4 regions of the Bacillus sp. TCT6 genome follow, and region 4 is predicted to be linked to each of the others. Evidence: riboswitches for the same ligand, from Rfam matches in the RefSeq annotation. Region 4 holds a riboswitch; each other region holds the start of a gene.
What was found. A riboswitch is a leader RNA that binds a small molecule or an ion and turns the genes downstream of it on or off. The one in region 4 is predicted to bind S-adenosylmethionine.

Region 1 (7,232 bases), 1.4 Mb from region 4:
TTGGATAGTTTAAAAACATTAATTTTGCACGCTCGGCAATAGAGTTATTAATTTTTGTGTAATCTGGTAAAAAGTTATTTTCTGCAATAAGCGGCATTGTTTCAAATTGTGCTTTTGCTAAAGCAACTCCTGATAAATAATCTGGATAGCCTGGATCTGGAACGAGAATCGAATCACCAGGGTTTGTAAAACAAACTGGTAATTCTACTAATCCAGCCTTTCCACCAAACAATATAGCAACTTCAGTTTTCGGATTTATTATTACATCATATTCACGTTGATAGAATGTTGCCACGGCTTCTTTTAAACTTTCATGTCCGCGAAATGGCGGATATTTATGATGAATGGTCTTTTCTGCAGCATCTTGTAAAGCTTTTACGATATGCTGCGGTGTTGGTTGATCTGGATTACCTTGACCTAGATTAATAACATCGTGACCAGCTGCAACGAATTTGTTAACTTTTGCAACAAGTGAAGCGAAAAATTGTGTTGGCAATGATGTTACTATCTCAGAAGGTTGAAATAATTTCATACTTTCCACCTCTTTTGAAAGTTGTTACAATTCTAGTGACAAATGATATAATCTTTCCAGTATTTTGTAAAGAGAAAAATAAGAATGGGGCTGAAAAAATGAAAGTCGCATGTATTCAAATGGATATTGTTTTTGGGGATGTAGAAAAAAATATTGAGAATGCTAAAAATAAAATAAGCGAAGCGATGAAGGAGAGACCGGATGTTATTGTCTTACCAGAATTATGGACAACAGGATATGATTTAGCAAGACTTTCTGAAATTGCAGATAGGGATGGATTGGAAACGAAAGAAAAGTTGAAAGAATGGTCGAAACAATATGGTGTACATATTGTTGGTGGTTCCATAGCGAAGCAAACAGAGCAAGGTGTTACAAATACAATGTATGTGGTAAACAAGGAAGGAGAACTAGTCAATGAATATAGTAAAGTGCATTTATTTCAGCTTATGGATGAACATAAATATTTAATCGCTGGAAATAGTACAGGTGAATTTAAGTTAGATGATGTAGAGTGCGCCGGCACAATTTGTTATGACATTCGTTTTCCAGAGTGGATGCGCGTTCATACTGCAAAAGGTTCAAAAGTTTTATTTGTTGTAGCAGAATGGCCATTAGTTCGTTTAGCACATTGGCGTTTGCTATTGCAAGCAAGAGCAGTTGAAAATCAATGTTATGTTGTTGCCTGTAATAGGGCAGGAAAGGATCCGAATAATGAGTTTGCCGGTCATTCTTTAATTGTCGATCCTTGGGGCGAGGTTGTTGTAGAAGCAAATGAAGAAGAATCAATTTTATTTGGAGAGCTTGTATTCGAGAAAATTAAAGAAGTACGTAAAGGAATTCCAGTTTTTGCGGATCGTCGTCCAGAATTATACAAATAAAATGTTGACAAGTGATTTTTATTCTTGGTATAGTCTTCAACATAAAGTTAAAAATTCAAAAAATTATACAACTCTTATCAAGAGCAGGTGGAGGGATTTGGCCCGATGAAGCCCAGCAACCGACCGTAATACCATTGTGAAATGGGGCGTTTATTACGCCAAAAGGCACGGTGCTAATTCCAGCAGAAAGTAAAACTTTCTGGCAGATAAGAGGGGAGAAGATAAACTTCAAACCTCTTTCTTAGTGGAAAGAGGTTTTTCTATGTTAGAAAAACCTCTGAATTTAAAAAGGGGGAGAAGACGATGGGATATTATTCATTAACAGAAATAACAGCTGTACAATATGCGAAAGATCATGGCTATTTTGAAGCGAAGGCAAATGTCGTTTGTCATGAAATTGGAGACGGAAACTTAAATTACGTGTTCAAATTAGATGATGGAGAGAAATCAATTATAATAAAACAAGCACTGCCCTATGCGAAAGTAGTTGGTGAAAGCTGGCCATTGTCTATAAAAAGAGCAACGATTGAAAGTAAGGCCTTACAAATTTTTGCGCAGTATGTACCGGATTATGTTCCAGCAGTGTACAGTCATGATGAAGAGTTAGCGATAACGGTAATAGAAGACTTATCAAGACTAACAATTACAAGAAAAGGATTAATAGGCGGAGAAGAATATCCGCTTTTATCCCAGCATATCGGCCGTTTTCTAGCACATGTTTTATTTTACACTTCAGATTTTGGTTTACAATCAGAAGAGAAGAGGGTACTAGAAGGTACCTTTGTAAATCCGGATCTTTGTAAAATTACAGAGGATTTAGTGTTTACAGATCCGTTTGGACATTATGATACAAATGATTATGAGCCAGATTTACAGCTCGTGGTTGATGAACTTTGGAGTGATAAAACTTTAAAACTAAAAGTAGCACAATATAAATATAAGTTCTTAACAAGAAAAGAAACTCTTATTCATGGTGATTTACATACTGGTAGTATTTTTTCGTCACCTTCTGAAACGAAAGTGATTGATCCAGAATTTGCGACCTATGGCCCATTTGGATTTGACATAGGTCAATTTATTGCAAATCTATTATTAAATGCTTTATCTAGAGAAGAAGAGAAAAGAAGTGTACTATTTTTCCATATAGAAAAGACGTGGAGTTATTTTGTAGAAACTTTTACAAAGTTATGGATTGGAGAAGGTGTAGAAGCATATACGAAAGAAAAACAATGGTTACCAATTATTTTGCAAAATATCTTTACTGATGCAGTTGGATTTGCCGGATGTGAACTGATTCGTAGAACAATTGGTTTAGCTCATGTAGCAGATTTAGATGAAATAGAAAATAAAGAAACAAGAATTCAAGCTAAGAAACAAGCGCTATCCTTAGGTAAAGAACTAATAAAATATGAATCTAAAAGTGCTGATATTCAACTGTTTCGAACATTATTTCAACAGACAGTTTCAGGGGGCGTAAAAGCGTGAGTACAATTGTTACTGTTCCGAGATCTGTAAGCTGGAAAGGTGATGCAATTGCGGTATTAAATCAAACGAAATTGCCGCATAGCACAGAATACAAAACATTGACGACTATTGAAGAGGTTTGGAAAAGCATCATAATGTTAGAAGTACGAGGAGCGCCTGCAATTGGAATTGTAGCTGCATTTGGCTTAGCGCTTGCATCAAAAAAATATAACATTGTACATATTGAAGAATTTCAAAAGAAGTTTAATAGAGATTGTAATTATTTAGGAACGTCACGCCCGACAGCAGTAAATTTATTTTGGGCAATTGATCGTATGAGAGAATCTATTCGAGAGATTACTACAATAAAAGAAGCACAAAAAACATTAGAAGAAGAAGCGCTTCGCATTCAGCAGGAAGATGAAGAGGTGTGCCGAAATATTGGGGAATATGCGTTAACATGTTTTAAAGATGGCGATAATATTTTAACAATCTGTAACGCTGGAAGTATCGCAACTGCCAGATATGGAACTGCATTAGCTCCCTTTTATATTGGAAAAGAGAAAGGTGTGCGTTTACATGCATATGCGTGTGAAACGAGACCAGTTTTACAAGGTGGTCGCTTAACGACCTGGGAATTGAAGCAAGCAAATATTGATGTGACCCTTATTACAGATAATACTGCAGCTCATGCTATTCAAACGAAAGAAATAAATGCAATTATTGTAGGGGCGGATCGAATTGTCGCAAATGGAGATACGGCAAATAAAATAGGGACAATGAATTTAGCTATTTTAGCAAAGCACTTTGATATCCCATTTTATGTTGCTGCGCCACTGTCAACATTTGATGTTACGAAAGAAACTGGAGCCGAAATAATTATTGAAGAAAGAGATGAAACAGAAGTTACGAAAATCTTTGGAAAACAAGTAGCACCAATTGGAACGAATGTTTATAACCCTGCATTTGACGTAACACCGAACGAATTAATTACAGGAATTATTACTGAGAAAGGTATTATAAGCGGGGATTATAAACGAGAAATTGCATCATTATTTGAAAAACAGGCTAATACATAATAGCTTGTTTTTTTATGCCTAAATGCAGTGTTTTCTCTTACTTATATAATGAAAGGAGGAGAAGAGGATGGAAGAGTGGATCAAGATGATAGGTAATGTAGGGTTTCCAATTGTTGTAACATTATATTTACTCCACCGTATTGAAAGTAAATTAGAGGGGGTAATTGTTGCAATTGAGAAGCTCCCGCGGCAATTACTAAAGTACGAAGATCCTCGCAATAAAAAATAAAGTTTGCTCTTCTTGAGCAAACTTTATTTTTTATTGAGCAGTATAGCCACCATCGATAACGACAGCTTGACCAGTAATACCTTTAGCTTTTTCACTCGCTAAAAACATAGCATAATCAGCGATTTCTTGTACTTGTAATAAGCGCTTTTGTGGGACGAGTGGATAAATAACATCTTCTAAAACATTTTCAAGTGGTACATTTCGTGTAGTAGCTAAGTCTTGTAGTTGATTACGTACAAGAGGGGTATCGACATAACCAGGGCAAAGGGCATTAACAGTAATACCATGCGTAGCACCTTCTAAAGCGGCAACTTTTGTTAATCCAATTACGCCATGTTTTGCACTATTATAGGCAGCTTTTCCAGCAAACCCGACCAGGCCGTTAATAGAAGCGACATTAATAATACGACCATATTTTTGTTGTTTCATAATCGGAAAGGCATGCTTAATTGCGATAAACGGAGCAATTTGCATAATTTGAATTAGCAGCTCGAACTTTTCAGTTGGAAAGTCTTCAATGGGTGAAACGTGTTGCATTCCTGCGTTGTTAATTAATATATCTAATGAACCGAAATGATCAACTGTTTGAGAAATTGCTGCTGTAATTTCCTCTTCAGATGTAACGTCACATTTTAAACCGATAGCTTGAAAACCTTCATTTTGTAATTGTTCAGCAGCTTCTTTCGCACGTTCTTCAAGACGATCAGTAATCACAACTTTTGCACCTTCTTTTGCAAAAGTACTTCCCACTTCATATCCAATACCACTCGCAGCACCTGTTAAAAAGACAACTCGATTTGTAACCATGATGAAAAACATCCCTTCATAATAAAGTTTTCATAGTGCACTATTTAGAGAGGTTATAATGAAATTCCTGCAAACATTTGGAAAAAATATCGCTAGCTATCTTGTTTTGCAAAATAGTCTTTGCTATACTATTTTGTAAAGCAAGATACTTACGCTTATCTATCTTGTAAAACAAGATAGTAGGAGGATTTGAATTATGTCGACAAGTCAAATGCTGAAAGGGATCTTAGAAGGATGCTTACTTGCTATTATTTCTGAAGGCGAAATATACGGTTATGAAATGAGTGAGAAGCTAGCAAAGTATGGTTTTACAATGGCGAGTGAGGGAAGTATTTATCCGTTATTAATACGAATGCAAAAAGAAGGATTAATAACAAGCGTAATGAAGGAATCTCCATCTGGTCCAAAGAGAAAATATTACACATTAACAGAAAAAGGCGAGGAAGCACTTGATGAATTTATGGATCGCTGGGAAGCGATGCAAAGTAGTGTAGAACGTTTACTTGAAGGGAAGGGAAGGAGAAAATAATGTCATCAAGTGAAGCACAAAAGTTTTTGTTAGATATGAGATTATTTTTGACGGCAAAGAGTGTGAAAGAAAGTGATATTGAAAACTTTTTAGAAGACGCAGAACTTCATTTAATAGAAGGTGAGAGTGAGGGGAAGAGTGTAGAAGATATTTTCGGAAGCTCACCGAAAGAATATGCAAATGAACTTGTAAAAGTGATGGAAAGAGATAGACAGGAAACGTGGAAGCAAATTGGTTTTACAGTAATGAATATCGTATCTTTTTGGATTATTGCTTCTATCTTAATAGTGAGTAATGGAATGTTACAGATTTCACTTATTCAGTGTATCGGTTACAGTTTTTCATTGATTTTAGTTGTTATGGGTCCTAATTTTCTACTTCGCAAAATGACCTTCGTCACAAGCTTTACAAAAACATGGTTTTCTATGTGGTCTTTAGTTATGATTGCTCCATTGTTTTTATTAGGAGCTGTTACGATATTAGATGTGATATATCCTACAAAAATGCTCACATTCACCGAAGTCCAAAGTTATATATTAGCTGGTGGGATTTTTATCATCACAGTAGCTATAAATATATATTTTGAAGGATGGTTTAAAAACTTATATTTAATCATTCCGCTTTCTATGATGTTAATGTTTAAAACATTTACATCTGAAGATCTTATGCCAATGCTATTTCAAATTATATGTTTATGCGGAAGTTTGTTTATTTTAATTTTCCTTGAAATTATGATGAAGACGAATAGAAGAGAAACGGTTAAATAAGGGAGTGATAAAAGTGCTATCGAATGAAGGACAAAAGTTTTTAGATGATACTCAAGGGTATTTACGAACGAAGGGCATTAGAGAAGCTGATATTATTTCCTTTATAGAAGATGCGGAAGTTCATTTAATAGAAGGAGAAAAGAGAGGGAAGAGTGTAAATGATATATTCGGTCATGCTCCAAAAGAGTATGCAAATCAACTTGCCAAAGAGATGGAAGTTGATAAAAAAGGGAATTATAAATTATTGCTTTACTTTATTATAAATTTATTAGCATTCACGATGATGAAGAGTGTATTTTTTAGTGAAGCCGACCATCGTTTGTCTTATTCTTTAATTGAATTAATCGGATATCTGATTATGATTTTTGTAGGAATTAGTGTATTAATATGGGGCATGAGAACAGCCTCATTTAAGCGTAAAAGAACTGAATTTTTAATTATGTATATAACAGGTGCGATATGGTTTTTATCAATTTTCAGTATTGCATTATTAAATAATTTTTATGGTACAACATTTATTAAATTTACTGCGACAGAAAGCTTCATTCTTGTTGGAATAGTAGTTCTATTTGCAGCTATTGTAAATATTAAATTTGGTGGTTGGTTTACTTTGGCGTATTTACTAGTTCCAATTGCATTGGAATATGTATTCGTAATGATAGATTTATCAAGTATTATTGGAATGTATGTACAACAAATAATTCTTTTCATTGTTATTCATATGCTTTTGAAAATTCATATAAAATTAGAAAAAGGAAAGTATACGAATAAAAAGAGAGACAGTATTATTTATAGGTAAATTGAGTAGTAGTTTTCTAAGGTTAACCTAACAATAACTCTTTTATAAAAAGGATATATGTTGACTATTTTATTAATATATTAGATTACACATCAGGATATATTCTGTTTTTCGGTTTAATAGGAAAGCGGCTGCTCTGGATATACAA
Region 2 (8,254 bases), 2.1 Mb from region 4:
GTGCACTTTCTTATACTCCTAGACTACACATCTTTAGCTACTCCTTATATTTTCTACATAATAGAATTCAATTTTAAAACTTGTACTAAAAAATAAATTGGAGGTCTACATATTATGGAACTATATAAAAAATTAACAACAACATTTATCCTCTTATTCATCGCTTCAATCACTGTCGGCTTTTCCTTAAAAGGCGCAATTCCATACGCTACATTAGTAAGCATTATATTCGCGACACTATTTTTACTAAGCAGTGCCTTTTGCGCAAGTAAAGCACGTCAAATGAACGGTTGATTACATATGTTCCAGAAGAAACCCACCCTTTGTAAATCATGTAAAAAGGAAATACAAACGTATGAAAAGGCTTGGATTCATATGCCATTTCCAGCAAGTGGCATGACTAATATGAAAAAGTATATTGAGCTAGATGGAGAAGTATATTGTAGTTCATGTATTCAAATTGTAAGTAAAACGAAATAAAAAAAGCTTTGCGCTCACCGCGCAAAGCTTTTTTTCATATATTATAGACCAGCTTGCTCTTTTAAAGCTGCAGCTTTGTCTGTACGTTCCCATGAAAGATCTACATCAGTACGTCCGAAGTGGCCGTAAGCTGCTGTTTGTTTGTAAATTGGGCGACGTAAGTCTAGCATTTTAATAATACCAGCTGGGCGAAGATCGAAGTTGTTACGAACTAGTTCTACTAGTACGTCTTCAGATACTTTACCTGTGCCGAATGTATCAACTGAAATTGATACTGGTTGTGCTACACCGATTGCGTATGCAAGTTGTACTTCTGCTTTGTCAGCAAGACCAGCTGCTACGATGTTTTTCGCAACATAACGAGCTGCATATGCTGCAGAACGGTCAACTTTTGTTGCATCTTTACCAGAGAATGCACCGCCACCGTGGCGAGCGTATCCACCGTAAGTATCAACGATGATTTTACGTCCTGTTAAGCCAGCATCACCTTGTGGTCCACCAATTACGAAGCGACCAGTTGGATTAATGAAGAATTTCGTTTCTCCATCCATTAATTCTGCTGGTACTACAGCTTTAATTACGTGCTCTTTTAAGTCGCGATCGATTTCTTCCCATGTAACATCTGGGTGATGTTGTGTAGAAATTACGATAGTATCAACACGTACTGGTTTACCATTTTCATCATACTCAACTGTAACTTGCGTTTTTCCATCTGGACGTAAGTATGATAATGTATCATCTTTACGTACTTCAGTTAAACGGCGAGCTAATTTGTGAGCAAGCGAGATTGGAAGTGGCATTAATTCTTGTGTTTCATTACATGCAAAACCAAACATTAAACCTTGGTCTCCTGCACCAATTGCCTCAATCTCAGCGTCAGTCATTTGACCTTCGCGTGCTTCTAGCGCTTGGTCAACACCCATAGCGATGTCAGCAGACTGCTCATCGATAGATGTTAAAACAGCACAAGTTTCTGCATCGAATCCGTATTTTGCGCGTGTGTAACCAATGCCTTGAATTGTTTCACGAACGATTTTCGGAATATCTACGTAAGTAGAAGTCGTAATTTCCCCCGCTACCAATACTAAACCAGTTGTTACAGTTGTTTCACAAGCTACACGTGCATTTGCGTCTTTTGATAAGATCGCATCTAAAATTGAATCAGAAATTTGGTCACAAATTTTATCTGGATGTCCTTCAGTTACAGACTCAGATGTGAACAGATGACGTTTTTTTGTCATGTGGTAAACCTCCCTACAGTAATTGTATATATTGTACGGAACTCATCCTTAATTTGCCACAAACTGCGACATACATTTATTCTCCCACACAAGCATACAGAAAAACCTTTCCTACTTTACATAGAGGAAAGGTTTAATTTGCTACTTGCATACTGCTTTTTGCCCTTCGCTCTTATCGTTCGAGACCTGTAGCCTCGCACAGGTTTTAGCACCTATTCACCTGCATTTATCAATACAAGTGAGGTTGCTGGGCTTCATCGGGCCTGTCCCTCCGCCAGCTCGGGATAAGAGAGTATCCGTCCCAACCTATACTAAAGAAATGATATTCATTTGTCAATTAATATTCACATTTTCCTGAAAGTTTTTCTCAATACGCCTAAAATGAAATATTAATAGGGAAATAATACATTCACACAAACAAAAAGAAATAAATAGTATACATTATTTATATAATTGTGTTATACTCTTGTTGGGGATTACGAGAAATATTTCATTAAATGAAAAGGATGGTATATAAATATGAGTACTGTGAATGTCCAAATTGGTTTACACGAATTATTGAACGGAAGCAATGCACAGATTCAACTAAGTGTTCCGCAATTAGTGGAAAAAGTATTAATGCGAAATGAAGGGAAATTAACTTCTACTGGTGCCGTTTCTGCTTCAACAGGAAAATATACAGGACGTTCTCCTAAAGATAAATTTATTGTGAAAGAAGCATCGGTTGCTGACAAAATTGCTTGGGGAGCTGTGAACCAACCGATTTCTGAAGAACATTTTAATAAATTATATACTAAAGTTTTAGAATACTTAAAAGAAAAAGAAGAGTTATTCGTCTTCAAAGGATTTGCAGGCGCTGACCGCAATTACCGCCTACCAATTCAAGTTATTAATGAATATGCATGGCACAATTTATTTGTACATCAATTATTCATTCGTCCAACTGAAGAAGAATTAACAACTCATGAGTCAGGGTTCACAATTGTTTCTGCACCGAATTTCAAAGCTGATCCAGCTGTTGACGGTACAAACTCTGAAGCATTCATTATGGTTTCATTCGAAAAACGTATTGTACTAATTGGTGGTACAGAATACGCTGGAGAAATGAAAAAATCAATCTTCTCTATTATGAACTTCTTACTACCTGAACAAGATATTCTTTCTATGCATTGCTCTGCAAACGTAGGTGAAGAAGGTGACGTAGCACTATTCTTCGGTTTATCTGGAACAGGTAAAACAACTTTATCTGCTGATCCAAACCGTAAATTAATCGGTGATGATGAGCACGGTTGGTCTGATAACGGTGTATTCAATATTGAAGGCGGTTGCTATGCAAAATGTGTAAACCTTTCTCACGAGAAAGAACCACAAATTTTCGATGCAATCAAATTCGGATCCGTTTTAGAAAACGTTATCATTAATAACCAAACGCGTATCGCAGACTACAACGATACTACTTTAACAGAAAATACTCGTGCTGCATACCCTATGCATGCGATCGACAATATCGTACTGCCAAGTGTTGCTGGACACCCAAATACTATTATTTTCTTAACTGCTGATGCATCTGGCGTATTGCCTCCAATCAGTAAGTTATCAAAAGAGCAAGCTATGTATCATTTCTTAAGTGGTTACACTAGTAAACTAGCAGGAACAGAGCGCGGTGTTACATCTCCGCAAGCTACATTCTCAACTTGCTTCGGTTCACCATTCTTACCACTTGATGCATCTCGCTACGCTGAAATGCTTGGTGAAAAAATCGAGAAACACGATGCGAAAGTATTCCTAGTAAACACTGGCTGGACTGGCGGCGAATACGGCGTTGGTAAACGTATGAACTTAGGTTATACTCGTGCAATGATTCAAGCAGCATTAAGCGGTGAACTTGCAAAAACTGAAACAGCTAAACATGACATCTTCGGTCTTGAAGTTCCACTTCACGTACCAGGTGTACCTGACGAAGTGTTAATGCCTGAACAAACTTGGGCTGATAAAGCTTCTTACAAAGCAAAAGCAATCGAGCTTGCAAATGAATTCAAAGAGAACTTCAAAAAGTTCGAAAGCGTTTCTGAAGATATTATTAACTTAGGCGGCCCAATCGCTTAAATTAACACTTTCTGTTGGAATAACCCTTTACTCATATGAATAAGTGTCGTGTAACCGTAAAGTTTCGCGTACTCACCGACAAAACCCAATGCGGCTTAACGGTTACACACACTTACATAAAAAAGAAGCTTACGTTTTTACGTAAGCTTCTTTTTATATCTTATATAAAGTGAAACGTTAATCTCTTCATCTGTGACTTAGTTCAATAAATTACAGAAAATTCATTTTATACTCATTCATTTTTAGTTTTTTATGATACAATTTACATATACAGGAAAGGGTGAAGCCTATGAAAAATTTTTCTCGTGCAGGAAAAATTTTATTCATTTACGGAGCGATCCAAATTTTTTGGGGACTTGTAATGCTTAACGTTAATTTATTTGAGCATACAAGTGAAACGATAAAATATATTATTCTAATTATCGGAATAATTTGTTGTATTATATCCAAATTTTTTAAAGAACATAAAAGTCCTACTAATACGTGATTTCATGTTAACTTATTAGAAGCAGAAACCTGCATTTCAGGCAAAGTTTCGCTTCCTGTTGTACTATCCATCACTGAATCACTTATCCCAGAGTAAACCTATTTCCACAGGGACAAATCACGGTTTCGAACATATAAATTATATCCCTACTCATTACATCTCTCTGGTTTCACATCGCATGAGGCTAAAAGAGGCTCTGACCGCTTCTATCCCTCGCTGGATCCTCTATTCCATCCAAAAGAGGTTTTTTATCTTTTTATCTTTTTTAGCTCTTCGTTAATTCTTTCTCATCTTTCATGCTATAGTATCCTAAATTCACAACGATTAAGAAATAACCACCCATAATCCCTACTGCAAATGCCCACATAACCATGTGGTGCTCAATTTCGTACATAATAATAGCACCCAAAATGGCAGCTGCAAAACGGTTAAACATACCGAGTGTCGGTGCTTTCGTCTTCTTTACAATACTATCTCCAAGCTTCTCAATTCTTCTCCCTAAAAGCCAAACGCAATACATACTTACAATAAGCCCAATTCCAGCGCCTAAAAAGTGTGCTGAAAACGGTGTTAACATCCAACCTAGTAACAAAATACCTAGTATATAATACGATTGGATTTTAAATGATCTTAGTGACATACTAATCATGCTGTACCTCTCTTCATTCGTTCTTATCTATTCAACAAAAAATTTCTTTCAAATTCATATTCCTTACATCCATTTCACTCAAATTAAAAACAACATAAACCGTATGTTTATGTTGTTTAAATGTTTTTAGGAAATAATATTATACAAGATTTCGAACATCATATTCTCATATTTTGTGACGGTTTTCCAAACTTTTTTCGTCCATTTATGAAAAAAATGATATCAATCTATGAACATACGGATATGATGTAATAAGCACACAAATAAAGGGGGCGTCTAATGATTTATTTTTTAATGGCTCTCATTCACCTCATTATCCCTGCACTTATCGGACTTTCATTGTATTGGTACACGAAAAACCATAGCATTTTTTACGCTGTCCTCGGTGTTCTTCTTCCAGGTATTATTCTTATTACACTCTTCCGTATTCCATTTTTAAACTTAATTCCACTTATTACTGCTATCTTATTTCTCATCTTCTTACCAAAAATAAAAAAATAGGAAAGCAGATCATAGGTGATCTGTTTTCCTATTTTGATATAGGTTCCCCTGCAATAGAATGAACTTTTACTTTCTCCGATTTCACAAACCATAAACCGACAAAAATGATAATTCCACCGATGATTTGTTGAAACGATACATATTCATTTGCCCAGACAGCTGCAAATAAAACAGCTACAAGCGGCGTTATATACATATATACCATCGTATGTGACGCCCCAATTTTTTGAACACCAACATACCACATGACTAAGCCGAATACTGTTACAAAGAAAATGGAATATAGTAAGGCGAATAGTGTCATTCCGTGTGTAATGTGAAATGGCATTATAAATACATATGGTCCACTTAACAATAAAAGCGGAATCGCGCCAACTAAGGCTGACCATGCGGTAACACGTAGTGCTGAATATTTTTTAATTAATGGTCCTGCTAAAACAGGATAAAGCCCCCAGCATATTGATGTAATAAGTCCAATTCCATTGCCATAAAAAGAACTAGCAAGTGAATGTCCTGCTACTAAAACTAATGCTGCACCACTAAAGGCAATGATAGAACCTATGAGCTTTCGAGAAGAAAACTTTTCTTGTTTCAGAAAAATCGCAAATACAGTTGTAAAAATAGGTGAAATAGAAATGAGTAAAGAGGCATTTGTAGCGGATGTATATTTGACAGTTTCCATAAATAACGTTTGATACAGTACAATACCTACAACGCTAACGATGATTAATCTAGGTATATCCTTTCGCTCCATATAAACCGACTTTTCAATAAAAAAAGTAAGAAGTAACAGGAGCGGTGCCGCCGCCATCATACGAAGTGCGGTAAACTCAATTGTTGTAAATTCTAAAAGTCCATACTTCGCAATTGTATAGTTAATCCCCCAAATAATAACAACACTTAAAATTAATAACTCAATTCCCCATCTTCTCATGCGTATCCCCTCCGCAAAGAAAATTATACAGAAAATTCAATCATGTGTACATTTCATTATGTGAAAAAACTTTTTATAATATGAAACGTTTTGGTAAATGAAATTATATTGGCGCAACTCCATTTATATCGGCGACTTCCCAAATATATCGACTTATAAAATAAAAAAAGGTGATTCCAAAATACATTTTGGAATCACCTTTCCTTTACTATACTCGAACGTGTAATTTCATATTTGGATTATAAAACTGGCTTGGGCTCTTCAACTGAAAAGTTCCTCCACCTTCATGCCAATCAACCGTTAACTTATCGTCCATAAATACAAGCTTTGTACGATCAGCGATAAAATTCATTGTGCTTGATTCAATATCCACATCGCGCTCATCTTTCTCTGCTACAGCTACTAAATCGATGATTCCGCTCATGACACAACCGCAACCCTCATTATCGTAAAATAACTTTATATATTTCGCTTCACTTGGAATCGTATCCATAATCTTTTTATATGCTGCTTCTGTTACAGTAACGTACATATGTTAATCTTCATCCTCTCTTCTCTTATCATTCATATATTGTATCACCATTTTTCTTAAAATTTATATACAGAAAATTAAGACTAATATACAATGTATGTGATAAAGTTTCAGCAATCGAGCTTTTATGAGTAGTTCATACAGGAGAAAGGAGGTTTGCTATCCGTGTTCAAACTACAACGATATCCTATTTTATTAAGTCTATTTGGTAGTTTCTTCATTTCTAGCGAAATGCTATTACAGCATGTACTTCCCTATTCTCCTTCTATCGGCTGGATTCTAGGCTTTATTTGTTTCCTATCGCTTCTTATTTCGCTACGAAGAATACAAACAACTCATAAAGCAAGAATCATCTTAAGGAGGATTATTAAACATGCCAGCCTTAAAAAAAATAGAGCAATCACTCGATCACTTATTTCAAATTGAAAAATACGGAAAAGATAGTGCCTTTAGTCGATTTATCCCAGCCGTATATGATCCTATCAAATTTCCTTGGCAACAATTTTTCGAAGCAAATTTTGTAGATTTATTTAACGGCCTTATGATGCACGGATTTGAAAATGTAAACAAAGTATTTTTAGCTGTATTCCCTACAGATGACGTTCTTGAAACATTCATTTCACAATCCACACCCGGTGATTTACTCTTTATGCACCATCCCCTTGTAATGGAGTGCGGTGATCCAATTGGAAGATCAGGCCGCGGTTTCATACCAATTCCTGAAAAATATTTGCAAGGAATAAAAGAAAAACAACTTTCTATATATACATGTCACGTACCAATGGATTTTCATCAAACGCATGGAACGAGTATTTCAATTGCAAAAGCATTAAACGCTACTGTAGTGGACGACTTTGCATATGGAGGTCCAGAACAAGAACCAGTTGGCCTTATTTGTGAAATAGATGAAACATCAACAGAAGCACTCCAAAAACATCTAAAACAACTCTTCCAGATCCCTTACACAGACTTCGAAGGTAAACGACATGATTCCATCAAAAAAATCGCAATTATCGCTGGATGTGGCGATGTTGTATCTTTAATGAAGGAAGCAGAAAAAAAAGGTGCCGAAGCATATATTACAGGAGAAATCCATTGCCATATCGACAATGATTACGGGCGACATAAATACTCGCTCATTATGGATTATGTAAAAGAAACAAATATGTCTCTAATTGGGGTGTCACACTCTGCCTCTGAATATTTAGTGAAAGAGACATTGATGTATGATTGGTTTAAAGAGAATTTTGATGTGGATGTTATTTTGCTTCCTCAGGAGAAATGGTGGCTCTAACACTACTTAATTCTCCTACCGCTATTTTTG
Region 3 (8,254 bases), 2.2 Mb from region 4:
ACTTTGGGAAATCCCGTATGAAGATATGCAGAAATGTATCTTCATACGGGATTTTTTGTTTAAATGTATCAAAATCCTAATGGGCACGCAGAATTTCTTATATTTTTGATAGGTAGTAGTCTACCATGTTAAAAGCATATTTTTTTCTAGCTAGGACAAACATAGAGAACGTAACCTGTACAGATACATATACTATCAGTGCAAAAGCTTATAAATTAATGGAAGGGGTTTTCTCGTGAGTTTATTTCATTGTGATTTTCTGAAAGACTTAATTGGATCTTTTGTGAGAGTAAACAGGGGTGGTCCAGAATCTCAAAAAGGAACAATAATATCAGTATGTCCGGACTACTTCGTATTGAAGAATGAAAAAGGTGAGCTTTATTACTATCAACTTAGCCATCTGAAAAGTATTACGAAAAATGCAAAAGACTGTGGATCAAGTGATTGTGATTGGGAAGATTGCGAATGTGCAGACGACTTTGAAGCACTACTTCTAAGCTTCAAATATTGCTGGGTGAAAATTAATCGCGGTGGTCCAGAGAAAGTGGAAGGCATTTTACAAGATGTTTCTTGTGACTTCGTTACATTAATTGTAAAAGAAGAAGTTATATTAATTGCAATAAAGCATATTAAAAGTGTTAACTATAATGCATTAGCATGCGGAGAGAGCGATGAGAGCGAAGATAGTAATAGTAAGGAAAGTAGTAGCGATAATTCAGGTCGAGCTCGCGCACAAAGACAGTCAAGTAGAGGAAGATAATAAGAAAGGAGGATACAAATTTGGAAAGTATATTATGCTGTGAGCAAATTAAATGCTTAGTCGGTGAGACTGTAAAAGTAAATCTTCGTGGACCAGAGAGTCGAGTGGGGGTACTTGTATCGTTAGGGAGAGATTACCTTACATTACAACTTCCTCTTGGTGAATTAGTATATTACCAATTGAAACATGTGAAGAGTCTAGCTAAGAAAGTGAAAGAAAGTAAATGTGGCGATTCCTATGTTTCATGTTTCTGCTCTGATGATGATACTTTTGTCGATGTATTACGTGACTTGAAGTATAAGTGGGTAAAGATTAATCGTGGCGGTCCAGAATGTGTGGAAGGATTATTAAGTGAAGTGCATGAAGAATGTATTACACTAGTAAACTGCGATGAAGTCATTTATATCATTAATTATCATATTAAGAGTGTGAGTCAAGTAGTGAAATGTAAAAAGAATGAAGATGAATAATGTTTAATAAATAAGAGGGGCATTATGAGGGAAAGAGAAGAACAATTTCTTATTTCGATAGTATGAAAAGGAATTACTTACTATTAAGACAAAACATTGCCCTGATTATTTTTTTTGAAACAGAAGATAGGAAAGCTGATATTCATAGGAAGGAGGATATAGATGAATGAGTTGAATAAAAGTATTGGAGAAAATATATATGTTAAATTAATCGGTGAAAAAAGATTTAAAGGTGTATTAATTGATGTAGGAAATGATATCGTTGTTCTTTACAATGGACAAGATTACGTATATATATCTTTATATCATGTACAATACTATAAATTTTTAAGACCATATGACGAAGAAATATCAAAACCAGATGTTGATTCTGTAATTAAGAGGGAATCCCCTTCAATTTCTTTGAGAAAAGTATTAAGTACTTCTAAAGGTATTTTTACAGAAGTTTATGTAGCAGGAAATGCTCCAATACATGGTTATGTTACAAGTGTGATGAACGATTATATTGTTTTTTATAGTCCGGTTTATAAAACGGTATATATATCTTTAAAGCATTTAAAATGGTTAATTCCGTATAAAGAAAACCAAGTACCGTATGCCCTCAATAAAAATGAACTCCCCGTAAATCCGTTAAATATTACGTTAGCTAGAACGTTTGAAGAACAGCTTATTAAAATGACAGGGAAAATTATGGTGTTCGATTTAGGTGAGGAGTCCAATAAAATTGGAAAAATGGCGAAAATTGATGAAGGTCATATTGAAATATCAAAAGCACGTGATGCAAAAATGTATGTGAATATTCAACATGTAAAATCCGTCCATTGTCCGTAGATTAGTTGGAAGGGCTGGCTTTTTCTTTTATATGCAGAAGAAAAGGTCGAGCCTATTTATTTAGTTTAATTTGGATATGAGGGGAAAAATGAATTGAATATAAATATATTATAGTGTGATCTTTTTAAAAATAATTTTGCACTACTTTATAAAGAAATATGTACGAGCTATCTTTTTATGTATTCAATTTATTTTTTGAGGAGGAGCTGCTCAACTAATTTATTAAAGGGGTTTTGTTTGTGGAGCAGTTTCCGAATTCGTTATCAATTACATTGCTTGGTAGTGCTGGTGGAGCAGCAAAAGCAGTTTTAGCAATTTTAAATCAAGCGATAGCAAATGAAAAAGATCCAATTTATGAAGTATTAAAGAATGCCAAATTTCATTTGGTGGATATAAAACAAAAAGATAGGACTTATTATGATGAGTTGTTTTCGAATTTGAAAGGTCGCTTATATTTATATGAAATAAACCTTCAAAATGTAGTGGAATTTAAACAACATTTAAAAGAAAAAAGAACGAGTGTTGTGATTGATGTTTCAGGAGCAGATACAATTAGAGTATTAAGCTGCTGTAATGAACTAGGAATTTGTTATATTAATTCAGCCTTGGAAAATGAGGCCGTAGATCAGGACGATAGCTTAATCGGCTTTCAGCTTACGGAAAGATATACAAGGTTTGAGAAGGAGAAAGAGAAATTTACAAATACAAAAGCGATTATAGGTTCAGGTATGAATCCAGGTGTTGTTCAATGGATGGTTGTTGAACTTATGAAGGAACGACCAAATGAAAGGCCAAGAGCATGTTATATTGTAGAACATGACACGTCGTTTTTGAATGATACAGCGCTTATAAAGCCACATACACTTTATGCTTCATGGGCAGTAGAGCGATTTTTAGATGAAGCAATCTGGAGTTATCCGATGTATATGAGTCAACATCGTCCTCTTTACTTTTATGAAGATGTATATGCTTCAGAGTATAAAGTGAAGTTGGGAGAAAAAGAATTCTATGGTTGTTTAATGCCACATGAGGAAGTATTAATTTTAGGGAAAAACTTTAATATGGAAGTTGGTTTTCTTTACCGAATTAATGAGTATACAACAAATATAATTAGACAGAATTTAGACCAAGTAGAAGATTTATGGAACTGGAATCGTAAAGTGTTTAATCCAGCGGAAGAAGAGGTTGCTGGAGAGGACTTGGTCGGTGTGTTACTCGTTTATGAAAATAGTGAGACATATATGTATAATGTGATGAATAGTAGCCAAGTTTTTCGTAAATATAAAACGAATGCAACGTATTTTCAGGTAGGGTGCGGGATTTATGCGGGCTTGTCCAGTTTACTTTTAGATCGATTTGAACAAGGTGCTTATTACGTCGAGGAGTTGTTATTAAATACAGAAAGTAAGTACGGTGAGTATTTAAATTTATATATGAAGGATTTTGTAATGGGGCATAATAATTTTACTGATGGATTGTTACATGACAGGGTAAGATGGGTGTAATTTGTTACCAAAAGGAAGGAGAGATCTCCTTCCTTTTAGTATTATAAGGTTAAATATTGCCCTGAAAGCAATTTCATACTTATACTTTAAGGAGATAACAATGAAAGTTTTTTGTATCGATCAAGGGGAGTTTTTATATGAACAAATACAAGAGCTTGATTTATGAAGAAAGAAGAGCCTTAAAGGTATTTATATTATTATTCTATATTATATTCTTTTTATATGACGCTATATATTATTTTGTGTATCCTGCTATGAATATTAGTGGAACAGCGGTAGGTTGGCCAGAAGGTAGTCTTGGGATAGGTGTGCCTATATTTGTAATAGCAATATTTCCTATTTCTATATACCTTCAAAAAAGAGGGTATGTATATTCTGTAAAATATTTATTTTTATTTGGGTACATGTTTATCAATCTTGTTAATAATTTAATGATTTATTTGCGAACGGATAGACCTTTTGAACATGGTAGTATGGTAGAAATGTTATTAATTTTATTTGCCCCAGTTTTCGTGAATAGAAAATACTTTTATTTAGTTTCCTTTAGTGTAATTGGAAAGTACGTATTTTTCACATTGCTATTACAAGATTTAAAAGTGGTAATTCCACTTGTTTTATGTGTATTCTATTTCATTATTTCACATTCTTTATTAAAACGATTTCAATCTTATGTAAGAACAGTGGTTGAAATGATGAACAATATGAAAGAGACGGAAAATTTAGCTGTGATTGGAACTATGTCTACAACAATTGCCCATGAAATTCGAAATCCGTTAACAGCGTTAAAAGGGTTTACGCAAATGCAAAAAGAAAGAAATCCAGCTGATACGATGAGCTACGACATTATGTTACAAGAAATTGAAAGGGTTAATGGATTTGTTAGTGAATTGATGTTGTTAGGAAAACCAAAGCCAACAAATTATGAAAGGTGTAATATACGAGACATCCTTCTATATGTTGTGCATCTAATGGAAAGTTATGCAATGCAATATAGAGTTAAATGTCATTTACAAGTAGATGGGAATTTACCGGCTATAAACGGTGATGATAAGCAATTAAAACAAGTGTTATTAAATATCATTAAAAATGGAATAGAATCAATGCCAGAGGGCGGAGAAATTCATATCCGTGCATATCAAAAAACGCAAGGACATTTGTGTATTTCTGTTGAAGACCAAGGATTTGGTATAGAGAATGAAAAGTTGGAAAAAATCGGCAAGGCATTTTACACAACAAAGGAGACTGGTACAGGACTTGGATTAATGATTACATATAAAATTATTAAGGAACATCAAGGGAGTATCACGATCCAAAGTAGTCTAGGAGTAGGAACGAAAGTAGAAATTTTTCTGCCGACCGTTTAATGTATTGGGAGAAAAGATTTTTCAGAAAAGTGTTCTTGTTGTGTAAATATAAACATTTTATAAAATGTTTCAAGAAGGGTTTTTTTTATAAAATACTTCGTTTATAATGGAGGAAAATATCGACATGAGATTGATTACTCATGTAACGGTTCAGTAGTGTTATGAAAAGATAAGAAGGGGTGCACGCGCATCCTTTTTTCTATGCAGATATTATGAAAGAGGTGGTATGATGGAATTAACATTAAATTCGACTGTATGTTTACACACGATTCAATTTCGAAAAGAGCAAAAGAATTATATTGTAAAAGATACAATTACAGGAGAAAAATATGAAATGCCGCCACTTTGGATTGATGCATTGGCAATGATGCGTGACGGTTTTTTATTGGGAGAAATTGAGGAGAAATTAAAAGAAGAGTATCCATCTGAAGAAGTGAATATGTTAGCATTCACGAGGCAACTGTTAGAACTAGAACTTGTTGAAATGGTAGATGGAGAAGAGATAGCTTGCACAAAGAAGAAAGAGATAGATTGTTTAGCTTGGGTGCGTCCCCGTGTGGAACAATTCTTTCTTAATTTAAATAGAAAATATAGAAGCAAAGACCAGTAGTGGCCTTTGCTTTTTTTAATCCCGCTATTTGCCGGGCAGTAAGACCCCCACCTCAAAATTCAGCGGAAGCAAAGAAGTTAGGTGTGGGATGAACAAAACCCCCACTGATTAAAGGTTCACTTTATAGGTTGTGTTTAAAATATAACAGCAAATGCTCTTGCGAAAGCACCGTCACTATTTTTAATTTTTAAAGGTGCGGCTGAGAAAAAGAAACGTTTTGTTTCGATAGCATCTAGATTTGTTAAGTTTTCAATTAAGTAAATATTATTCCCTAGTAATATGTGATGAATCGGTGATGTTTCTGTTGTGACTTCATCAGGAGAAATGAAATCTAAACCGATAGATTTTACTTTTAATTGAACTAATTCTTCAGCTAATTCTTCAGAAAGATAAAATGCTTCTTTCTCATAAGCTTCTGTATTCCATTTGGTGGATAGATTAGAATGAAAAATAACAATATCACCTTCTTTTATGTCAGTATTATGCAATACTGCCTTAGGTAATTTTCGCTCTTGAATATGTGTTACATCTATAAGAACAGCTTCACCTACAAATTGATCCAGCGGTAATTGATCGATGGTCGTTGCGCCTGAAATAAAATGCGCAGGAGCATCACAATGCGTGCCAACATGAACGACAGAATGAAAATCTGTAACTTGATAGCCTGATTCTTCAACACTTGTAACAGCTTCTAGTTGTATTTTAGGTGTTCCAGGAAATTGAGACATATTATTTTCAAATGTTTGCGATAAATCAATTACTTTCATTTTACATACCTCCAATATATATTTTTCAAATAATAAAAAGCTCATCCTTCAGTATCAAGAAAGATGAGCTTTACATGCTAGTTGAGTTTTATCTTCCAAAATGCAATGCATTTTGCAGGAATTAGCACCTATTCAGTTTGTATAAACTGAGGTTGCTGGGCTTCAAAGGGCCGGTCCCTCTGCCTCTCTTGATAAAGAAGTATTTAATTTTGAAATCGTAATTTTCCGATAGTTAAATTGTAATTCATTTCCTTTTTTCGTGCAATACAAAATAGGTATTCACCCAAATAAAGCTGCTCGCATATTGTAGGTTATGTAAATAGAATGCTGCGAAGGAGTGAGTGCAGTGACAGGAAATGTATTAAATTATTATGCTGGTGGTAATACAGCTAGGGGATTTCACAATTTATACGAAGAGAATTTAAAAGGATTAGACAGATTATTTATCTTAAAGGGTGGCCCAGGAACGGGAAAATCTTCTTTAATAAAGGCAATAGGTCGTGAATGGATTGAAAAAGGATATGATATTGAATTGTTACATTGTTCTTCTGATAATAAATCGGTTGATGGTGTAATTATCCCAAAATTAAAAGTAGGAATTGTTGATGGGACATCGCCGCATGTTATTGAGCCAAAAATGCCAGGAGTTGTTGAAGAGTATATAAATTTAGGAATTGCTTGGGACTCAGATAAACTAAGAAAGCAGAAGTTAGAAATTGAAAGATTTGTTTCAGAAGCAAGCAAAGCTTTTCAGTCTGCTTACGCACGTTTTAAAGAGGCATTGGTTATACATGATGAGTGGGAGAAGATATATATTGATAATATAGATTTTAATAAAGCAAATGAACTAACCAATCAGCTAATCCAGAAATTATTTGCAGATAAAAGCGGGAGACAATCGCTTGTAAAACATCGTTTTTTAGGAGCTGCTACACCGAAAGGAGCAGTTGATTTTGTTCCTAATTTAACAGAAGGGTTACCACATCGTTATTTTATAAAAGGGCGCCCAGGCTCTGGAAAATCAACGATGCTCAAAAAGTTAGCTAAGGCAGCTGAGGAAAAAGGGTTTGAAGTTGAAGTATATCATTGCGGATTTGACCCGAATAGTCTTGATATGGTTATCGTAAGAGAATTAGGATTTGCAATTTTTGATAGCACCGCACCACATGAATATTTTCCAAGTCGCGAGGGTGATGAAATTATTGATATGTATGCCCTTATTGTTACGCCAGGGACGGATGAGAAATATGCGAAGGAAATTCGTGATGTCTCCATTCAATATAAAGCAAAAATGAATGAGGCGATGTCTTTCTTAGCGAAAGCAAAATCGGTTCGTGATAAATTAGAACGAATTTATATTGCTGCTATGGATTTTTCAATAGTAGATGCATATAAAGAGGAGATTCAAAAAGAGTTTGAACGAATTGCTGCTACTGTAATTGAAAAGCAACAATAGACGTTTCATTAGGCTGTCAGTAATTTCTGACAGTTTTTTTAGTATGTAGTAAAATTAATAGTGTATTGTCGAATTTCCAAGGAAATAATCAAAAAATGGAGTTGTTATGAAATGAGAGAGAAAATCGAGTTGGAGTTAGAAAGAATTGAAAAAGAGAATGATGTGAAAATTTTATTTGCGGTGGAATCAGGGAGTCGTGCTTGGGGGTTTCCATCGAAAGATAGCGATTATGATGTTAGGTTTATTTATATACATCCAGTAGAATGGTATTTATCAATTCATGATAAACGAGATGTAATTGAATATCCAATTAGCGATGATTTAGATATAAGTGGTTGGGATATTAAAAAGGCATTGCAACTATTCGCGAAGTCGAATCCTGCTTTACTTGAGTGGATTCGATCACCAATTTTTTATTCGAAAAACTCTAATTTTCCAGAACTACTTCAACAGATGAGTGAGAAGAATTTTGATCCAAAAGCAACGATATA
Region 4 (8,254 bases):
AAATGAAGTAGAGAAGAGAGAAAATGCAACCGTGGGCCTTTCTGTACCACGTGGGAAAATATTTGATCGTGAAGGAAATCCAGTAGTTGATAATAAGTCTTTACGTACGATTACATATACAAAGGTGAAAGGTGTAAAACAAGAAGAAATATTAAAATCAGCAAGACAACTTGCAGACATTATTGAAATGCCGCAAGAAGATATAGATAAGTTAACTGAGACTGATAAGAAAGACTTTTGGATGCAATTAAATCCAGAACTTACTCAAGACTTAGTATCAAAAAAAGAAATAGATAAGTTCCGAGATAAGGATATTACCGGAAAAGAGCTAGACAAAAAAATAGAAGATTTAAAAAGGAAGCGCGTTACAGATAAAAATCTTCAAGAACTAACGGCTAAAGATATAGAAGTGTTAGCTATTAAAAGTAAAATGACCTCAGGTTTTCAGATGGCACCTCAAATTATTAAAAAGGACGTTAGTGAACAGGAATATGCGGTGATTAGTGAAAATTTAGCGAAACTTCCAGGGGTAGACGCATCAGTTGATTGGGAGAGAATCTATGTAAATGATGGTCTATTTCGTTCCGTTCTTGGTAACGTTTCAAATGCTGATGAAGGATTGCCACGTGAAAGATTAGATTATTATTTAGTGCGTGATTATAGCCGAAATGATAGGGTCGGCAAAAGTTATATCGAACAGCAATACGAAGATGTACTTCATGGTACGAAAAAAGAAGTAAGAAGCATTGCTGATAAACAAGGCAATACAATGAGAACGGAAACGGTTTCGGAAGGAAAAAGCGGTAAAAATTTAACTTTAACCATAGATATGGAATTGCAAAAAAAAGTAGAGGAGAGTATAGAAAAAATATTAAAACAATATAAAGGATCAGAATCAATGTTAGACCGTGCTTTCGTAGTGATGATGAATCCTAAAAATGGCCAAGTATTATCAATGGCTGGGAAAAGGCTTGTAGAAAAAGATGGGAAAATGGAAGTAGAAGATTATGCTTTAGGCACGCTGACAAGTTCATATGAGCTTGGATCAACGGTTAAAGGTGCGACAGTGTTAACAGGGTTTGAAACAAATGCAATAACTCCTGGAACACATTTTTATGATGCACCTATGAAGTTTAAAGGAACTAAGGAAAAGAAGTCTTGGAAAAATTTTGGTGATATAGACGATCTAAGAGCGTTACAAGTTTCTTCAAACGTTTATATGTTTAATATAGCATTAAAAATTGCTGGTGTGGATTATGTGAAAAATAGTTCACTAGATATTAAACAAGAATATTTTGATAAAATGAGATATTATTTCAGGCAATTTGGACTAGGCGTACAAACTGGTATTGATTTACCGAATGAAACTGCAGGACAAATTGGAAGAAAAGATAATCAGCCTGGTTTCTTATTAGATTATTCTATTGGACAATATGATACATATACACCACTTCAGCTTGCACAATATATTTCGACTATCGCAAATGGAGGGTATCGAATGAAACCACAAATTGTTCAAGAGATTAGAGAACAAACCGTTCAAAAAGATGAGGTTGGTAAAGTAGTACAATCAATAGAACCCGTTGTTTTAAATAGAATCGATATGAAACAAGAATATATTAATCAAGTAAAAGAAGGATTTAGAAAAGTATTTCAAGAAGGAGATGGAACGGGAGTAAGAGCGTTCCAAAAAGCACCATATAAACCAGCTGGTAAAACAGGGACCGCACAAACTGTATATGGTGGAGAAAATGAAATTGGGCGAAATGCGAAAGGCGATCGTAGAGAATGTTATAACTTAACATTAGCTGGATATGCGCCATATGATGATCCAGAAGTAGCATTTTCTGTTGTAGTACCGTGGGTTGAAAATGATAAATCGGGCATTAACTCCGATATTGGAAAAGAAGTTTTAGATGCTTATTTTGATTTGAAAAATAAGCGATTAACTGGTGAAGCGCCAAAAACAGATGCCTCTAAAGAGAATTAAAATGGACGAAACGTCTCTAGCATTCATGTGAACTAGAGGCGTTTTTATCTGGGAATAGATTAGAAATGAGGTATATATGAAGCCGTTTATTCTAAAATATTGGAGGAACATATGTAGCTACATCTTAATTATAATAGGGGTTATTTTTATTAATAAGTCATTTTTATTTTGTATGGTAGAAGGAATTTCGATGCAACCTACTTTGAATGAAAAAGATTATATACTTGTTAATAAGGTAAACGTCTGTTTATCGTCTTTTCATCATGGAGATGTTGTCATTATAAAAAAAGAAGACGAGCCTACTTACTATGTGAAACGAATTATTGGATTATCGGGGGATAACATACAACTAAAAGAGGATGAGGTATTTATTAACGGTAAAAAGCGTGATGAATCGTATATACATTTAGATATGTCACAAGTATCCAATCGTTTTTCAAATTTGAGAGAAATAAAAGTTCCTACGCATAAATTATTTGTGTTAGGGGATAATCGTAATCATAGTAAAGATAGTAGGAATACACTTGGACTTATTGATGAGTCAAATATAATAGGTAAAGTAGAAATGGTATTTTATCCATTTGATCATATAAAATGGATAAAATAATTCTATTAACTATTCACGTTTTATAAAATAAATCATATATTGATAGCATAGGACAAGCAGAGAAGCTTGTTCTAACCTCACAGAACACTCCTTATCACGGTTAGGCATCTACATAGGTAGATGCTTTTTTTATGTTGATGACTGAAAATTATTTATCAACATAATGTAGCAAGCATTTTAGGACTATTAGGGGACGATTACATGTACAAATAACAGTATGCTTTAATTAAAACAGTGAAATGTAAGGAGTGAGGAATAAGTGCTAAATATTTTAGTAGTTAATTTTCCAGCAGAGGGACATGTAAACCCTACATTAAATTTAGTGAAAGCCTTTACTGAACGAGGGGATAATGTACATTATATTACAACTGCAAACTTTAAAGATAGGATTGAAGATTTAGGAGCTACTGTACATACACATCCGGATCTATTAAAGGAGATTTCTATTGATGCTGAAACCTCATCTGGGTTAAATGCTTTCTTTCATGTGCATGTTCAAACTTCTTTATATATATTAGAAATTACGAAACAATTAAGTGAAAGCATAAATTTTGATTTCGTAATTTATGATATATTTGGTGCGGGAGAGTTAGTAAAGGAGTATTTACAAGTTCCAGGTGTAGTGTCCTCGCCTATATTTTTAATTCCTTCAGAGTTTTTGAAGACATTACCTTTTCATCCAAATGCAGATATACCATTCCAACCAGAGGAGATCTCTGAAAAATTACTAAACCAGATGGAACATGAATTTGGAGTAAAACCAAAGAATAATCTTCAATTTATGAATAATAAGGGTGATGTTTGTCTCGTATACACAAGTCGTTATTTCCAACCTAATAGCGAATCGTTCGGAGAAAATAACATTTTTATTGGACCGAGTATTTCAAAGCGTAAAACAAATATAAAGTTTCCACTGGAATCACTTAAAGAGAAGAAAGTTATTTATATTTCAATGGGAACACTGCTTGAAGGACTCGAACCATTCTTTAATACTTGTATTGATACTTTTTCAGATTTTGATGGGATAGTTGTAATGGCAATTGGTGATAGAAATGATATTTCTAAAATTAAGAAAGCACCAGATAATTTTATAATTGCTCCATACGTACCTCAATCAGAAATATTAAATGAAGCGGATGTTTTTATTACACATGGCGGCATGAATAGCGTACACGATGCCATTCATTATAATGTCCCATTTGTAATAATACCGCATGATAAAGATCAGCCTATGATAGCGCAAAGATTAACTGAACTGGAAGCAGCGCGTAGACTATTGAAAGAACATGTTAATGTGCACACTTTAAAAGAGGCTGTAACAGATGTTCTTTCAAACGAAAAGTATAAGCATGGTATACGAAAACTTAATGATAGCTTTTTAGAATGTGGTGGTTCAAAAGAAGTAATTGCAGTTATTGAATCTCTTTTAAATAAAGTGAAACTTTAATCGTTGGGGGTTTTACTGCCCGTAAATAGCGGGGGAAATAGTCGTAACTATATACAAGCATAGAGGTTCGTACCTTTATGCTTGTATATTCTTATCCAGCAAATTGCACAGCAGTATTTGCATGTAAAAAAGCAGTATCAAAAACGGGAACAGTAAGATCATTTGGGGAGATGAGTAAAGGTATTTCAGTACAGCCTAATAGTATACCTTCAGCGCCGTTTTGAATTAATGACTTTGTAATTTGTAATAGCTTTTCTTTAGATGCTTCTGAAATGATCCCTTTACTTAATTCATCTAATATGACATGATGGATAACTGTTCTTTCCTCTTCATTTGGGATAATTGTCTCAATGTTATATTTCGCTAATCGTGATTTATAGAAATCTTGCTCCATCGTTTGTTTTGTTCCTAATAGTCCGATACGTTTTATATTTTGTTTTACCATTTCTTTAGCACTTACATCGCCAATGTGAAGAAGCGGGATAGAGATTGCTTGTTCTACTTCTTCGGCAAATAGATGTACAGTATTTGAACACATTAATAAACAGTCAGCCCCAGATTTTTCAACCTTCTTTGCAACCGTGACTAGTTCATTTTTTACTTCTTCATATTGATGGTTTTGTAATAAAGTAGTTACTTCTCCAAAGTCCATACTATATAAAACTAGCTTCGCATTTTGATCGTATTGAGAGAGTGTAAGTGTATTAATATGTTTATAGTATAATGATGTAGATTCCCAACTTAATCCCCCAATTAAACCAATAACTTTCATAATGCATTCCTCCCGAAACGATTTTGAATTTATTATTTCATAATTCCGATAAGAATACAATGATTTAAATGTACTATTTAACGAAAAATAAAAATAGTTAGAAAAGTATTGAAATTTATGCTTTTTAGTGCCATAATACGAATTACAAATTAATACTTATCCAGAGAGGTGGAGGGAACGGCCCTAAGAAACCTCAGCAACCCCTATGCAATTTTATAGGAAGGTGCTAATTCCGCAGAGGACACGATGTGTTTTTTGAAAGATAAGAGGATTCTTGAACGTGAAAGAAAATGACCTCTTATGTAAGAGGTCATTTTTTTGTTGTATAGAAAGGAAGTGTCGATGCATAATTCATTTTTAAAATAAATATAGAATAATAAAAGTTGACCAATATGAGAGGGGAATTGTAATGAATAAATTATCAACAAAGTTAGTAGTAGCAATCGGGATTGGAGCAGCCTTATACGGGATATTAGGACTTTGGGGATTTTCTATTGCACCGAATACATTTATTAAACCAGCATTAGCTATATTAACTGTTTTTGGAGCATTATTTGGTCCAGTGGCAGGACTCTTAATCGGACTTATCGGTCATACCGTAACAGATACGATTGCTGGCTGGGGGATTTGGTGGGGCTGGGTTATTAGTTCAGGGATTATTGGTTTTTCAATGGGTCTTATTCAAAAAAGAGTTGGTTTTAGTGTGAAAAACGGGTCATTTAACAAGGGAGATATTTCTTATTTAGCAATTACTGGGTTAGTTGGTATTGTCATTGCTATTATATTTGCTGGGGCATTCGATATTATTGTGATGGGAGAACCATTTGACAAAATTGTTATACAAGTATTAGGAGCAACAATTTCCGATGTTATCGTATTCTTAGTTCTTGGATTGCCACTTACAATTGGCTTGGCGAAATCCAATAAGAAACATGCACATTTAAAAATTGAAAAGTAGGGATGTTAACATGCAACCAATTATTTCGTTTGAACAATTCACCTTTCAATACGGGCATGCTGCGCAGCCTACTTTAAGTGATATTACCTTTCATATATACCCTGGGGAAAAAGTGCTAATTGCTGGACGAAGTGGTTCAGGAAAGTCGACATTAGCTCATTGTATCAATGGGCTAATTCCATTTTCTTATGAAGGGATTAGTACAGGTAACGTATTAATTGCCGGTAAAGACCCGAGGGAAGGCAGTATTTTTGAACAGAGTAAACATGTGGGAACAATTTTGCAAGATCAAGATGCTCAATTTATTGGTATGACAGTAGAAGAAGATGTAGCTTTTTATTTAGAAAATGAATGTGTAAATCAAGAGGATATGAAAAAGATTGTTTCGGACTCATTAAGAAAGGTGAAGATGCATACGTTTCATAAACAAAGTCCACATGAATTATCAGGAGGTCAAAAACAAACAGTTTCTCTTGCTGGTTTATTAACAACAAATGCGGATATATTATTGTTCGATGAACCGTTAGCGAACTTAGATCCGCTAAGCGCCTTACATACGATAGAACTTATGAAAGATATACATGAGCAATATAATAAAACGATTGTTATTATCGAACATAGAATAGAAGAAATTTTAAAGCTGGATTTAGACAAAGTTATATTAATTGATGAAGGTAAAGTCATTGCAATAGGAACACCAAAAGAAATCTTAGCGTCAAATATATTACCATGTATTGGCTTAAGAGAGCCTATTTACATCGAAGCATTAAAGAGATTACATTTTGATAGTAATAATGACGTAATATATCCAATGGAAAACCTTCAAAAGGAAAAGGTAAGCAACGTTATAAGAGAGTGGATGGAGAAACAAGTCATATTAAAAGGTAATACTAAAAACAAGGAATTACTTAAAGTGGAGAATTTATCATTTTCATACCCTAATAAACAAAAAGTATTAGAAAATGTAAACCTTTCAATATATGAAGGAGAAATTGTGGCACTGTTGGGACATAATGGAGCAGGGAAATCAACATTAGCTCATAGTCTTATAGGCATAAACAAAATGAAAAATGGGGAAATCTTGTTAGAGGGTGAAGATATTAGTTCTTGGTCTATTCGTAAACGTGGGGAAACCATATCTTACGTGATGCAAAATCCAAATCATATGATTACACAGCCCACTGTTTTTGAAGAAGTTTCATTTACATTAAAATTAAATAATTTTTCTAAGGAAGAAATTAAGAATAGAGTAGAAGAAACTTTAAAAATTTGTGGTTTATATCCATTTCGTAATTGGCCAATTCAAGCGCTAAGCTATGGGCAAAAAAAGAGAGTAACAATCGCATCTGTATTAACAATAGATCCCAAGCTTATCATATTAGATGAACCGACAGCGGGACAAGATTATTATCATTATAAACAATTTATGTCGTTTATTAAAAAACTAGCTAAAAAGGGAATCTCATTTGTTTTTATCACTCACGATATGAATCTCGCACTAGAATATGCAGACCGTGCAGTAGTTCTACATGAAGGGAAAATTATTGCGGATGATACAGTGTCTAATGTATTTGGTGATCAAGAAACCTTACAAAGAGCCAACTTAAGAGAGAGTTCTTTAACCAAGCTTGTTAAATTTAGTGGGATTGTATGTCCAGAAAAATTTATGGAGCTTTATTTAGACAGTAATAGGAGGGAGGAAGGTGCATAGTACATATTTTCATCGTATGGATGGGGTAGTAAAATTGTTTTTATTTATTTTTTGTATGACGATTACTTTTTTGTTTTTTGATTTTAGGTTGTTGCTAATTTTATTTATTATTGGGTGTATTGGAATCGGAATTGCTAAAATTCCATTTCGTAAAATTTTAATTGTTTTTAGTGTCATATTTACATTTAGTTTATTAAACTCTGTCATGATTTTATTTATTACACCCACTCATGGATCTGAATTAACTGAATCATATACCTCGTTTTTACATATTGGATATGCAACAATTACATATGAAACATTATTTTATGCAGCTACACTTTCATTAAAGTATTTTACGTTATTACCATTTACACTTCTTTTTATTTACACGACAGATTCAAGTGAATTTGTAAGTAGTTTAAGTAAATTTGGTATTCATTATAAGATTACATATGCAATAAATATTGCACTGCGTTATATTCCTGACATCCAGTCTGAGTATAAAATTATTAAACACGCGCAAGAAGCGAGAGGAGTGGCTTTTGAAAAAGGAGAAGCAAGTTTATGGGTTCGTATGAAGAACCGTGTTTTAATTTTCTGGCCACTAATCATTCATTCTCTAGAAAGAATAGATACGGTTTCAAATGCAATGGATTTAAGAGGATTTGGAAAGAAGGATAAACGTACATGGTTTTATACAAGTAAGGCGAAACGTGAAGATTTCATCGCTTTATTTGCCGGTGTTTTCATATTCATTGTTGCCGTATATTTAAAATTAAACGTATTT

Region 1: linked by a shared signal. The riboswitch ahead of mtnK (S-methyl-5-thioribose kinase) and the one ahead of AC0ONG_RS11640 (ECF-type riboflavin transporter substrate-binding protein) in region 4 are both predicted to bind S-adenosylmethionine.
Region 2: linked by a shared signal. The riboswitch ahead of metK (methionine adenosyltransferase) and the one ahead of AC0ONG_RS11640 (ECF-type riboflavin transporter substrate-binding protein) in region 4 are both predicted to bind S-adenosylmethionine.
Region 3: linked by a shared signal. The riboswitch ahead of AC0ONG_RS00575 (cyclase family protein) and the one ahead of AC0ONG_RS11640 (ECF-type riboflavin transporter substrate-binding protein) in region 4 are both predicted to bind S-adenosylmethionine.

Annotation. Positions count from the first base shown of each region.
Region 1 is NZ_JBVYHX010000001.1:3,724,626-3,731,857, reverse strand. Features, by position in the region: gene AC0ONG_RS18885 (pyridoxal phosphate-dependent aminotransferase) at 1-532, opposite strand, end outside; gene AC0ONG_RS18880 (carbon-nitrogen family hydrolase) at 547-1,410, shown strand; SAM riboswitch class I at 1,482-1,623, shown strand; gene mtnK (S-methyl-5-thioribose kinase) at 1,714-2,895, shown strand; gene mtnA (S-methyl-5-thioribose-1-phosphate isomerase) at 2,892-3,953, shown strand; gene AC0ONG_RS18865 (YvrJ family protein) at 4,021-4,182, shown strand; gene AC0ONG_RS18860 (3-hydroxybutyrate dehydrogenase) at 4,213-4,989, opposite strand; gene AC0ONG_RS18855 (PadR family transcriptional regulator) at 5,186-5,518, shown strand; gene AC0ONG_RS18850 (DUF1129 domain-containing protein) at 5,518-6,285, shown strand; gene AC0ONG_RS18845 (DUF1129 domain-containing protein) at 6,299-7,084, shown strand; gene AC0ONG_RS18840 (DNA-binding protein) at 7,129-7,232, shown strand, end outside.
Region 2 is NZ_JBVYHX010000001.1:4,408,413-4,416,666, forward strand. Features, by position in the region: gene AC0ONG_RS22575 (hypothetical protein) at 115-294, shown strand; gene AC0ONG_RS22580 (hypothetical protein) at 301-480, shown strand; gene metK (methionine adenosyltransferase) at 522-1,721, opposite strand; SAM riboswitch class I at 1,891-2,012, opposite strand; gene pckA (phosphoenolpyruvate carboxykinase (ATP)) at 2,241-3,827, shown strand; gene AC0ONG_RS22595 (hypothetical protein) at 4,117-4,314, shown strand; gene AC0ONG_RS22600 (ATP synthase subunit I) at 4,580-4,963, opposite strand; gene AC0ONG_RS22605 (hypothetical protein) at 5,243-5,464, shown strand; gene AC0ONG_RS22610 (DMT family transporter) at 5,493-6,398, opposite strand; gene AC0ONG_RS22615 (iron-sulfur cluster biosynthesis family protein) at 6,607-6,930, opposite strand; gene AC0ONG_RS22620 (Nif3-like dinuclear metal center hexameric protein) at 7,304-8,224, shown strand.
Region 3 is NZ_JBVYHX010000001.1:123,839-132,092, forward strand. Features, by position in the region: gene AC0ONG_RS00545 (hypothetical protein) at 236-760, shown strand; gene AC0ONG_RS00550 (hypothetical protein) at 781-1,230, shown strand; gene AC0ONG_RS00555 (LSm family protein) at 1,393-2,061, shown strand; gene AC0ONG_RS00560 (hypothetical protein) at 2,301-3,566, shown strand; gene AC0ONG_RS00565 (ATP-binding protein) at 3,704-4,930, shown strand; gene AC0ONG_RS00570 (hypothetical protein) at 5,160-5,540, shown strand; gene AC0ONG_RS00575 (cyclase family protein) at 5,675-6,307, opposite strand; SAM riboswitch class I at 6,393-6,505, opposite strand; gene AC0ONG_RS00580 (PRK06851 family protein) at 6,654-7,763, shown strand; gene AC0ONG_RS00585 (nucleotidyltransferase domain-containing protein) at 7,875-8,254, shown strand, end outside.
Region 4 is NZ_JBVYHX010000001.1:2,297,692-2,305,945, forward strand. Features, by position in the region: gene AC0ONG_RS11620 (peptidoglycan D,D-transpeptidase FtsI family protein) at 1-1,990, shown strand, start outside; gene lepB (signal peptidase I) at 2,067-2,597, shown strand; gene AC0ONG_RS11630 (macrolide family glycosyltransferase) at 2,857-4,044, shown strand; gene AC0ONG_RS11635 (aspartate/glutamate racemase family protein) at 4,136-4,816, opposite strand; SAM riboswitch class I at 4,970-5,085, shown strand; gene AC0ONG_RS11640 (ECF-type riboflavin transporter substrate-binding protein) at 5,226-5,774, shown strand; gene AC0ONG_RS11645 (ABC transporter ATP-binding protein) at 5,785-7,485, shown strand; gene AC0ONG_RS11650 (energy-coupling factor transporter transmembrane component T family protein) at 7,478-8,254, shown strand, end outside.